Regions from separate parts of the Listeria grandensis genome, predicted to be linked through region 1. Evidence: riboswitches for the same ligand, from Rfam matches in the RefSeq annotation. Region 1 holds a riboswitch; each other region holds the start of a gene.
The links. A riboswitch is a leader RNA that binds a small molecule or an ion and turns the genes downstream of it on or off. The one in region 1 is predicted to bind S-adenosylmethionine.
Positions count from the first base shown of each region.

Region 2: linked by a shared signal. The riboswitch ahead of ssuE (NADPH-dependent FMN reductase) and the one ahead of metK (methionine adenosyltransferase) in region 1 are both predicted to bind S-adenosylmethionine.
Region 3: linked by a shared signal. The riboswitch ahead of HCJ54_RS14185 (methionine ABC transporter ATP-binding protein) and the one ahead of metK (methionine adenosyltransferase) in region 1 are both predicted to bind S-adenosylmethionine.
Region 4: linked by a shared signal. The riboswitch ahead of metX (homoserine O-acetyltransferase MetX) and the one ahead of metK (methionine adenosyltransferase) in region 1 are both predicted to bind S-adenosylmethionine.

Region 1 covers NZ_JAASUG010000004.1:291,667-294,766, forward strand. The annotation lists gene HCJ54_RS07925 (carbonic anhydrase) at 1-338, opposite strand, end outside; gene metK (methionine adenosyltransferase) at 503-1,717, opposite strand; SAM riboswitch class I at 1,904-2,008, opposite strand; gene HCJ54_RS07935 (thiol-disulfide oxidoreductase DCC family protein) at 2,067-2,423, opposite strand; gene HCJ54_RS07940 (hypothetical protein) at 2,550-2,834, shown strand; gene HCJ54_RS07945 (DUF2584 domain-containing protein) at 2,882-3,100, opposite strand, start outside.
Region 2 covers NZ_JAASUG010000007.1:59,779-62,878, forward strand. The annotation lists gene HCJ54_RS10560 (LLM class flavin-dependent oxidoreductase) at 1-447, opposite strand, end outside; gene HCJ54_RS10565 (glutaredoxin family protein) at 423-707, opposite strand; gene ssuE (NADPH-dependent FMN reductase) at 724-1,269, opposite strand; SAM riboswitch class I at 1,372-1,482, opposite strand; gene HCJ54_RS10575 (hypothetical protein) at 1,654-2,103, opposite strand; gene HCJ54_RS10580 (VanZ family protein) at 2,299-2,829, opposite strand; gene HCJ54_RS10585 (hypothetical protein) at 2,868-3,100, opposite strand, start outside.
Region 3 covers NZ_JAASUG010000013.1:58,445-61,544, reverse strand. The annotation lists gene HCJ54_RS14190 (methionine ABC transporter permease) at 1-626, opposite strand, end outside; gene HCJ54_RS14185 (methionine ABC transporter ATP-binding protein) at 623-1,645, opposite strand; SAM riboswitch class I at 1,743-1,857, opposite strand; gene HCJ54_RS14180 (D-alanyl-D-alanine carboxypeptidase family protein) at 1,944-2,780, opposite strand; gene HCJ54_RS14175 (sensor histidine kinase) at 2,849-3,100, opposite strand, start outside.
Region 4 covers NZ_JAASUG010000001.1:523,312-526,411, reverse strand. The annotation lists gene HCJ54_RS02230 (putative mucin/carbohydrate-binding domain-containing protein) at 1-482, shown strand, start outside; gene metX (homoserine O-acetyltransferase MetX) at 586-1,686, opposite strand; SAM riboswitch class I at 1,840-1,940, opposite strand; gene HCJ54_RS02220 (HdeD family acid-resistance protein) at 2,253-2,780, shown strand; gene HCJ54_RS02215 (LPXTG cell wall anchor domain-containing protein) at 2,826-3,100, opposite strand, start outside.

The DNA.
Region 1 (3,100 bases):
CCGTTGATAGTCGCTTGTCCACCGTCATCCACTTGAATACTATGGCCATTGTCTACTTCATCGGTCACTTTTTGATTGTAGTTTAATTCAATAGTCCCTGTGTCCTTCATTGGCTCTGTTTTTGCTGTTTCAATGTTGATTGGGGACTGCGTATCGCCTGCTTCAAATTGCCACGATTTTTGATCATGGTAGTCTAAATGATCCTCGTGTTTTGCTGTTGTCTCTGTTTTTGCTGTTTTTTCCTCTTTTTTTGTGTCGCTTGTATCGCTATTGCCACAACCTGCTACAAGAACAAGTGATGCCGCAATTGCTGAAGCTGCTAATAATTTTGTTTTCATGTTGAAAACTCCTTTCGTTAAGTAACTTAATTATTATATTACATAATGATTCATAAGTGTGTGTATTTTTTGTGACAAAATTACGAAATTTATATGAAAATATATAAATTTCATGAAAAAACCTGACAAGATTGCTTATCCTGTCAGGTTTTCTCGATTATATATTAGTTCACTTTTGCAAATGCTAAAAGAAATTCTTTCATTTGTACAGCCTTATCCACTCGTTCCCAAGGTAAATCGAGGTCTAATCTACCAAAATGACCAAATGCTGCCGTTTGGCGATAAATTGGGCGTCGCAAATCAAGCATTTGAATAATACCTGCTGGACGTAAATCGAAAAATTGATTCACAGCGTTGATTAAGTCTTGTTCACTGTAGTCACTCGTGCCATATGTGTCAATCGAAATTGAAACGGGGTGAGCAACACCGATCGCATAGGCCAACTGGACTTCCACTTTTTTCGCTAGCCCTGCTGCAACGATGTTTTTAGCGACGTAACGCGCGGCATAAGCGCCTGAACGGTCGACTTTAGTTGGGTCCTTACCGGAGAACGCGCCGCCGCCATGACGGGCATAACCGCCATAGGTGTCCACGATAATTTTTCGTCCTGTTAAGCCTGCATCTCCTTGAGGCCCACCGATAACAAAGCGTCCTGTTGGATTGATAAAGTATTTTGTTTCAGCGTCAAGAAGCCGTGTATCAATTACCTCTTCAATGACCAATTTATGCATGTCTGCTGCAATCTGCTCTTGTGCAATATCTGGATGGTGTTGTGTTGAAATTACGATTGTATCGATTCGAATTGGTTCGTTATTCTCATCATATTCCACCGTCACTTGTGTTTTCGCATCAGGACGCAAGTATGTCAATGTGTTATTCTTGCGTAACTCAGCAATTTTACGTGCGAGTGCGTGTGCGAGTGAGATCGGCAGTGGCATTAATTCTTCCGTTTCATCTGTTGCAAAACCAAACATTAAGCCTTGGTCTCCCGCTCCAATCGCATCAATTGCTTCATCCGTGTGCCCGATGCCGCGTGATTCTAGTGCCACGTCTACACCTTGAGCGATATCCGGTGACTGCTCATCAATCGCGGTTAATACAGCACATGTTTCTGCATCAAAACCATATTTTGCACGTGTGTAGCCAATTTCTTTAATCGTATCCCGCACAATTTTCGGAATATCTACATAGGTCGATGTTGAAATTTCTCCTGCTACTAGCACAAGCCCCGTTGTTACCGTTGTTTCACATGCCACACGAGCATCAGCATCTTTTGTTAAAATTGCATCCAAAATCGCATCGGAAATCTGATCCGCGATTTTATCCGGATGTCCATCAGAAACAGATTCTGACGTAAATAAATGACGGTTTCTTGCCATTCTTTATTTCCTCCTTTATTCTTCTCCATCGCGAAGTGGATTGTAAAAATGCGAACAGCAAGTATTTCCATTCCAGTCTCGTTCACTCATTTTATAGACATCTAAATGATGCCAACAAAAAGCCTTCTCCCTATTTTGCCAATTGCGCGCGGAATAGAGAGAAGGCTATTATTTACAATACCTTCGCTCTCATCGATCAGGAAATCAATTCCTGCCACAGGTTAGCACCTTACAATACATGTAGGTTGCCGGGTTTCAAAGGGCCAGTCCCTCTACCGCTCTGGATAAGAGTTTAATTTAGTTTTCACATCATTGTAACATGTTTCATGAATCTTGTCACGCACAAAAATTACGAGTTGCACCCTTGTCCTTTTTTTCGAATATCACATGTCCGATTATCCGCGACAACTCGGTAGCCCAATCGTCCCGCAGGCTTAAAAATTGGAATGTACATAATCAACCCAATCAATCCGGTTAGTGGGAAACGCAACAACATTCGACGAATTGCAAAAAACCCTTTTTTTGCGCTACCGGTTGGTGTAATCAAATGAATCTCGCGTAGCAATTCTTCTTGTGTAAAACCTATGTCCTGTGTTTCTTGGAGCGGCTTCCACTCGATGACTTGCATCCAGTCTAACTTTTCAAACAGTCGTTTCGTGGCTTTGCAAAATCGGCAATTTTCGTCATATAAAACAATGTCTTTCATTTAGAGATGCCTCCTCAAATTATATTTCCTGCTTACCATTCTCGCAAAACTATGTTAAAATGAATTTTATACGTCAGGAGTTTCCTAGATTGTATGAATGATTGGTTCACCAAAGGAGAAGAAACTATGATATTTTCAACGTTAACTTTGATTATTTTTGCGATTTTTATTATCGCTGTGTGCATTTTTGAATTTGTCTTAAAATGGCGCTGGTTCAAGTACTTTTTAGCAACGCTGGGCCTTGTCGCAAGTGGGATTATATTCTTTATTAGTTTTTATGGTGGCGGAGTTTCACAGGCAGAGATTGCCATATCCATCTTCATCGCGACGCTTGGCGAATATATCTTTTCATTGATTATTAGCATTGTCGCTTGGGTTCGCCGTATGTCGAATAAGAACAAAGAAGCATAACACTTATGAAAAGCTGAGTCTCTCCTATTTGTGAGGCTCAGCTTTTTTTAGTTGCTGGAGTTTAGCGATACTAATTCATATGTAATAATGGTTGTATCGTTTTCCCAGATCAGCTTCTGTGGTACAGCAATACCGTTTGTTTCACTTTCTTTCGTTGTCCGGACTTCGATTGGCACATCAATTGGATAAATTCGATACCCATCCTTCACAAGCTCGAAGAAATTATCAGATAGACGTTTTTCCTTTCCCTTCGTAACGATCATCGT
Region 2 (3,100 bases), on a different contig from region 1:
ATCCTCAGGCACCGTGCCATCCACAAACTGCTTCAAAAGCGCCAACTGCTCCGCAAAATCCAATTTTCCCGTCCTGCCAAACTGCAGAGCCTTCGTCGAGAGCGGCAAACCACCAGGTGCCTTCCCAACACCCAAATCCACTCGGTTTGGCGCTAACGTGGCTAACAGCTGAAAGTTTTCCGCCACCTTATACGCGCTATAATGCTGCAACATCACGCCCCCCGAACCAACACGAATCCGCTCGGTGCGCGCCAACAAATGGGACACCAAGACCTCCGGCGAAACACCCGCGAGCAACTTCGTATCATGATGCTCTGACACCCAAAACCTGTGATAACCCCATTCCTCCGCCTTCTCTGCAAGCGCAATCGTCTGCTGCAACGCCTGATACGCACTTTGACCATCCGCAATCGGGCTCTGATCTAATAAACTGAGTCTAAATCCCATTTTTCTACCTCCTTCAAAGCCGTTTCCAGCGCTGGCAAACCGAGCTCCGTCACGCCCCGATATGTATGCCCCCGCCCAATCTCAACGACTGGAACATAACGCACCCCGTATTTCGCCTGCAAAATGTCCCGCTGTTCATCATGGTCCGTCACATCGACCACCTGAAATTCGTGCCCCGCCTTCGTCAAGTAGTCCTTGATCTCCGCACAATACGCACAACCCTGTTTCGCCCAAACCACAATTCCTAACTTTTCCGCCATCTCACTAGTCCCCTTTTCAAATAATTTGTCTCACTTCACGCCTACCAACCGCGACGACCAATTCCGTCAACTGGCCACGCAATCGCTCTTCCAACTCCGCATCCCGAATCGGCACAACCGCCGCCTTATCCACCTGCGCATCCACCACATAAACCCCTTGCAAAACCTCCCCCTTCAACACACCGAGTAGCGGCTTAAGTGCAAAATCAATCGCCAACACATGTCCACCACTCCCACCAGACATAATCGGCAGAACAACCTTATTTTTCAAAATATTCTCCGGCAACAGATCCAAAACCGCCTTCAACACCCCCGTATACGATGCCTTATACACTGGCGAACCCACGATAACACCATCCGCCGCCTCAATATCCGCAACCAACTCGCCAACCCTCACATCTTGAAAATTCGCATGCACCAACGTCTCCGCATCAAATTCCCGTACCGAATGAAAACTAACCTCCACACCATCTCCCTGCAGCACCTCACCAGCATACCGCAAAATCTTATCCGTCCCCGATTGCGCCGAAGGACTACCCGACAATATCACAATTCGACTCATCCCATCCCCACTTTCTTTCAAATCATATATATCCGATCAATTTACTATGAATTAAAACAAAAAAGAACCTCCCTTCCGAAATTGGAAAAGAGATTCCTCTTCTCCCCATTTGCCAGGCCAAATACGCTCGCCTGCTGGAATTAGCACCGTTCTATCACTAGCGGTTGCTGTGGGATCAAAGGACCAGGTTCCTCCCCCAACTCTTAATAAGGAATGTATAATTTTTATGATTGGATGTATCTTACCATCTTCAAAATCAGATGTCAACAAATAATTTGCCTTTTTAGATTAGTTAATTTTTTCACAAAAACGACGAAGTGTGGTCCATCCTAGCATTTCAAGTAGCAAATTTTTTCTATTTCTATCAAATGTAACACCATCCATTTAAAGCTTCGGGCACAGCCTTTTTTTATCCCATTTATACACACAAAATGTTAATACGGCAAACACAACAAATATGACTACATAACCTACTATTAAATTCGTGCTTTCCCCAGATGCTACATCCATCGTCGCAGCAGATGTATTATATATTTTCGATACAGTAAGGAGCATCAAATTTTTCAAATCAAAGCCACCTAAATTAGGAACGAGTAGCATGTACAAAAATAGCGTAACAATACTAACCAGCGTGGACCGGACAGCTGTTGTCAATAAAAAGAAGAACCATCCAAATAAAATCAAGCCAACAGATTGATACACCACTTGCAATGGTAATTTTGCCAAATAATGCACGCTTACGTTAGGCTGAACTTGCATCACGCTATTGAATACAAACTGAATGCCTACCGAAATAAGCACAGTAGCCGAAACTGTAGCAATCGCAACAAGCACTATCGATAGCAGCTTACTAAAGAAGAGCGAAGTGTAACCTTTTAATAATAGCTGGTTCTTGATGGTTCCATGCTTAAAATCAAAAAATGCAACGTGACAACTATATATACCAAAAATGATAGGTAAAAACACAATAGCAACAGACGTAAAAATTTGATTTGGATTTTATTGCCAATTTCCAGTAAAATACCCTCTCTAAATTATAAAGCGCTTCATAAAGGGAACACGTCGAAATAGATAATAATACAAAGCATAGCCAATAATTCCGCCACAAACATTCAATATGACATCATTGATATCCGTTGCCCGCCAAACATTGAGCATCGTCAATTGCCAAATATACTGCAAAATTTCAATGACTATCGACGTCGCTACAACCACCATAATGACACGACCAAACTGCCGCATCCCTCGAAAGTTCACTGGCAATAAAATCGCAAAAGGTATCATCATCACAAGATTCCCACCCAGATTCCTAATAATTATTGAAAAATCTGCATCTAATAAACCGAAAAACTGCATCGGATTTAGGTTAACCACAATCTCCCGATACCGTTGCTCATACTCCCCGATAATGATATTTATCGGAAACAAAGTCACAACAATCAACACGCCTAAATACAAAACAAGAAATAAGCGGCTTACTTCTCTGTGCCAATCCATTTTTTTGTTTTTGAGAATAAGTACGACTCGTGTTATCACATAAACACACATGATTAAAAACATTGGTATTAAGCCATCTATTGTATATTCTTCGTATCCCATCAGTTCAATACATAGCCTGATGAAGACATTTTCCCACCACTTATATTCACAACTAAATAATAGCGATTATCGTTTTTATCCGCGTTTTTTGGGAATTTAAATGTCCCTTTTTTAGTCACCTTAATTTCACCATATGATTTATCAATACCGATCGTTATCATCCGTTTTAGCTTGAAATATGGAGTTCCCTTTCCACCTAAGCTGTTGACTCTTATATAGGCTTTCCCTTGAT
Region 3 (3,100 bases), on a different contig from region 1:
ACAAATACTATGATTAAAATAATAATAGTTGCTACTAATGTGACTGCTGGTTGAGCTCGTTGGAAACCTTCTAAATAAGCCGCGTTTCCGAGTCCGCCTGCACCGATAACACCCGCCATGGCAGTGAAGCCGACAAGTGATATCCCAGTCACGGTAATCCCTGAAATAATTGCTGGTAATGCTTCTGGTATTAAAACCTTGCCAATAATCGTGAACAGGTTGGCACCCATTGCTTTGGCTGCCTCAATCACGCCCTTGTCTACTTCACGAAACGCGATTTCGACCATTCTCGCATAAAATGGAGCTGCTGAAATTATCAAGGCTGGTAGTGCCGCTTTGGGTCCAATAATCGTGCCAACTAATGTTTTCGTCATTGGAAGTAGTAACACGATTAAGATAATGAATGGAATCGATCGGAAAACGTTGACTAAAATGGCTGTAATCCAATACGCCGTCCGTGAACCAGCATCCTTTTTGCGGTTGGTTAGGAATAAGACTAGCCCCAAAGCTAAACCTAGGAAGAAAACGGCGAACAGTGAAACGATCGTCATGTAAAGCGTTTCCTCTGTAGCTGCTTTCATCATATCCCAATCTACGTTTGCAAAATACCCTCCAGAATTGTTCATCCTTCAATCACTTCCGTTTCTATCTCAAGCTCGCGTAACCGTGTGATTGTGGCATCCACTTGCGATTTTTCACCTTGAATTTGAATGTATAAAGTCCCGTACGCCCCATTTTGCGTTTGCGTCAGGTTTCCATGTAAAATATTCAGTAACACCTGATTGTCTTGCGCTACTTGTGAAATAATCGGCTGTGTCGCTTGTCCACCAACAAAAAGTAGCTTCACCAGTTTACCTTCCGAGTAATTTTTAAGCAGCATGTGAATCAGTTCTTCCGTCTCGTCTGATTCCGTTACTTGGCGCACAAATCGCTGTGTCACGGACTCTTTCGGATGTTGGAACACTTCAATCACATCCCCGAGTTCGACTACGCGACCAGCTTCCATCACCGCTACCCGATTGCAGATTTTGCGAATAACGTGCATTTCATGAGTAATCACGATGATCGTCAAGTTCAAACGACGGTTAATATCCAACAACAGTTCTAACACTTCATCCGTTGTTTGCGGATCGAGCGCGGATGTTGCCTCATCACACAGCAGTAATTTCGGATTATTGGCAAGCGCCCGAGCAATCCCGACACGTTGCTTCTGACCGCCACTTAATTCCGACGGATACGCATCTTCCTTGCCCTCTAAACCAACAAGGCGGATTAATTCGTTCACTCGAAAGCGTCTTTTCTCCCCTCTAACTCCAGCTATTTCTAGCGGGAAAGCAATGTTATCAAAGACGGTTCGCGACCAAAGTAAGTTAAAATGTTGAAAAATCATTCCAATCTGCTGGCGCGCCTTACGCAATTTACTTCCTCTAATTTCTGAAATAAATAAATCATCGACTTCGACGGTACCTTCTGTTGGCAACTCCAAACCATTAAACATCCGAATCAGCGTACTCTTTCCAGCACCTGAATACCCTACCACGCCAAAAATCTCGCCTTCTGCAATATCTAAATTGACATCATCTACAGCTCTGACATTATTTTTGCGTGTTTTATACTCTTTTGCAACGCTTTTAAGCCTAATCAAAGTAAACTCCACCCTTATTTATTTTTCTTAATCAAAAAACCTCCCCCCGCCAAATTGAGCGAAGAAAGGTGTAATTACATGCATAATTTACGCTTTTCTCTCATCTCTCAAAGCTTTACGCTCTGTATGATTTAGCACCTTGCAATGGGCTTTTCGTCCACTTAGGTTGCTGGGTTTCTTTGGGCATATCCCTCCACCACTCTTGATAAGATTAATTTTCCGACGCAAACCGCGCTTACGTCTTGTGTTTATTAATATTACATGTTTTTAGTCGGATTTGTCAAGATTCAGTCAATATTTATTTTGAAAAACCGTAATCCATCAATTTTTCGACTGCTTTTGCGCGCGCGCCGTCTGTTTTACTTCCAAGTGTAATCGCAATAACTCGTTCACCATTTTGTATGGCTGTGGCAATGAGGCAATAGCCTGCCTGATCGGTAAAACCAGTTTTAAGACCGTCCATTCCATCTACCGAGCCTTTTTCCAGAACTTCGTTCGTCGTATGTATTGTACCCCCTTTTTGTAAAACGTATTCTGTTTGTGAAGTAATACCGAGCACTTCTGGAAAATCCTGTATCAACCTCTTCGATAAAATCAACAGATCCTTGGCCGTGGATACCGATGTCTCACCAGCTTCGTCCAAACCACTAGCACTTCCATACTTCGTCTCACTAGACATCCCGATCGCCTTAGCCTTTGCATTCATATTCTTTATAAAATCGGTACCATCTATGCGCTCAGCCAGTGCCTCAGCGGCGTCATTAGCCGACATAATTAGCATCGCTGCAAACAAATCTTGCACCGTATAATTTTTTGTCCCTGTTTGTGCGTATAAGCTCACAGCGCGAGGATCATCTAGACGCTTCAGTGGTAGTACTTCACTCCATGAAATCGTCTTTTTATGGACGGCCTCGAGCACTAAATATGCAGTCATTAATTTCGCTAAACTGGCAATAGGAACCACTTCATTTTCTCCCTGTTTGAAAATGGGCTCCTCGCTTTTCGTATTAATAACCAAGGCACTAGTTGCTTCAATCTTTGGCGTAGCGCGAATACCCTCACCCCAAAAAATAAAAAATAAAATAGAAATAATCGTTAAACAAGCTAAACATAAAATTATCGTTTGTTTTTTCATGATTTCCCCTCCTGGTTTCATTTTAACTAACAATGGTAAACCAAGAGTTAAGAAATCAGAAAGAAACTTTAAAGATTGCTGATTGGCAACTGCACAGTGAAGGTTGTTTTTCCTTTTCTACTCGTAGCCGTGACCTGACCGCCGTGGCGCTCGACAATGGACTTCGCAATCGCAAGACCCAGCCCCGTTCCCGATGTCGTCCGATTTTTATCCACTTTGTAAAATCGGTCAAACAATTGTGGTATATCGCCAGCTGGAATCTCTGCGCCATAGTTGGACACTTCAATAACTGCCATGCCAGCCTCACTCTTGGCACTAAT
Region 4 (3,100 bases), on a different contig from region 1:
AAAGCCCACTAGCAAAACAAAATGTATATCAGGTAAGTACGAATGGATTAGTGAAGAAAAGCATTCAAGACATCCCAGTCCCATCCAGATTCACCAAAGAGAAAATATATAGCTCCAATCTTGCGTTTACCTTCAGAGGCCTTGGTAACGAACAATTTGCATCACTTATTCTGGATAAAGACAAAAATACACTACATCTTAATATCAAAGCAGTCAAGCCTCATGTGTATTTTTCTAGCACCTATGCAAGCATTGAGGTGAAAGATGCCTCAGGAAAAGTCGTATACACGAAGGACTTCATTGGTAATGAAACTCAAACAGCAGCATCATTAGATATCCCGATACATGATGGCTACACAATTCAAGTCAATCATCAAGAAGTAAGCAGACTTGTCGTGACAGATATTATTACAAAAGAAACCTACAAAGTGCAGACTGAAAATGAGTTTTTGGTAGAAAGAATTGGTTTGCTAAGAGACTAAAGAGAGCATGTAATCCATAAAGGTCGGATATACATGGTATCAAAATAAGCGTTGGTATCGAGAACTAATCCCAGATTAGCCCTTGATGCCAACACTTATTTTTTTATATCACACGCGAATGTTGCGTCAAAAAAGTACTAATAAGTGGATGAAATTTCTCAACTTCGACCAAAAAGGCATCATGCCCATAATCCGAATCGACCTCATAATAAGTCACGGGAACATCCCATTCTTTTAAAAGCTCATAATCTCGGCGCAAATCGTGAATCCGAAACAGCTGATCACTCGTCACGCCAACCAATAAATACGGAATCTGAATCGCAGTGAAAAGCGGTTTTTCATCCGCGCCATTCACCGTCACATCAAACAGATCAATCGCTTTCGTCAAGTACAGATAACTATTCGCGTCAAACCGTTCTACAAACGAATCCCCCTGATATTGCAAATACGACTCCACCTGGAAATGCTCTTTTGAGAATGCTCCTGGCGAAGAATCTGCCACTGTAAAGCGCTCAAATCGCTTCGAGAACAGCTCACTCGTACGATACGTCATCATTCCGACCATTCGCGCTGTCGCAAGCCCGCCCTCCGGTTGACCGACATAATTCCCATCATTGAAATCAGGATCATTCAAAATTGCCATTCGCATAATCAAATTATAGCCAATCGCCTCAGGACTTGCCGCAAGAGGAGATGCTAAATTAATCACACTTCCCGTTATTTCCGGATAATCAATCGCCCATTGCGTCGCCTGCATGCCCCCCATCGAACCACCAATAACCGAGACGACATGCACGACACCAAGCGCATCTAGCAATGCTTTTTGTACCTTAATAATATCTTTAATCGTAAAACCTGGAAAATGTAACCGATACTCGGCTCCCGTTTTGGCATCGATGGAGGAAGGCCCTGTTGTCCCACTACAGCCACCAAACACATTCGTACAAACAATGAAGTAATCAGCAGGATCCATCGTTTTTCCAGGCCCAATAAAATCATCCCACCAGCCAGCAACATCCGCCTCAAAATGTTTCGCAGCGTGTGCCGTCCCAGTCAGCGCATGTTCTAACAAAATACAATTATCTCGAGTCCCCGCAAGCTCTCCATACGTTTCAAAACCAACCTCAATCGGACCAATCGTTTCCCCATTTTCGAGTACTAATGGCGTCTCTTTAAAAAGTTCTATCTGTCTAAGCGTCCCCATGTCATCACCTTTTCTTTATCTTATAGTTTTAAAGCTGCTCTAGCGCAAGCGTTCCTTGCTAAATTCCTTATAAAAGGAACGAAAAAACCCTCTCAGTAAGCTTCGAAAAGCACTACTAGAGAAGGCTGAAAAGACAACGATTCATTAGTTAATAGCTTATCTTCGCATACATACAGCTGGAATTAGCACCGTGATTCACATATCCGGTTGCTAAGGTTTCACAGGGCCAGTCCCTCCACCTTTCTTGATAAGAAACATATTAAATTTATTCTATCATACAATTAAAAAGGAGTAGCTGTCAAGAGGAGTAGACAGATTTTTCGAAAGAATGATGCACCTATTATAAATTATGAACTTTTTAAGCAGTTGTGATTAAATTTCGTCTAAAAATGGTCCAAAAAACGATAAAACAACGCTTACATTCTGTTTTTCGATCGGGTATGTGTCTATAGATAGAAAAGATAAAATAATAAACAATACAATTATTGTTTTAACTGAGATAAATAGGGTAAAATAAGCAACGGAACCTAAAAATTCTAATCATAAAAAAGGAAGTGTTACATATCATGAAAACATTCACACGTATACTTGTCCTATTGGCAGGTATAGCAATGATATGTTTAGGAATCTGGTTTGTGTTCCATCCAGGTATTTCTTTACTATCATTCACCTTATTCATCGGAATCTTAATGCTAGTCGTTGGGGTATTCCAAATCATCCAATATTTCTCCAACCGTAGCGGACAAAAAGTCTCAGGTTGGATACTCGCAGAAGGGATTCTTTCGCTATTATTAGGTATTTTATTATTGGCGGACCAATTCGAAGGAACAGTGACATTAGTACTTGTCTTCGGCATGTGGGTCCTATTTGCAGGAATTATGCGTACAATCGGTGCCTTTGCCGCTAAAAATGAAAATGCACAAGGTTGGGGCTGGCTCCTAACACTCGGCATTTTAGGAATCGTTCTAGGTTTCATTGCCTTGTTCAACCCAATCGTTGGAGCAATTGGTATTGTGATCCTTGTAGGAACATTCTTCATTGTACAAGGTATCAACTGTATCGCAACGTTCTTCTTCGTTGGAAAACTAAAGTAATAAAAAAGACGAAAAATCTAACACAGATTTTTCGTCTTTTTTATATTAGCTACGTTTTCTAAGAACGGCTACTGCAATTCCTGAAATAAGCAGTCCGGCAAATACTAAACCAGACGTGCTTTCATCGCCAGTTTTTGGTAATGATTTAAGGTTTGTTGTTTTTGCTACAGTAGCTACTTTGATAGGAGCTTTTTTCACAACTTGAGTAATAGATGGTTTTTCAGCATTCTCAACTGGATCAACTTTAAGCGTTCCGCCTTGGAATGTGAACTCGGCTAAGTCGCTAAACTCCCCAGTATCCATATCGAAGCTACCTAAGA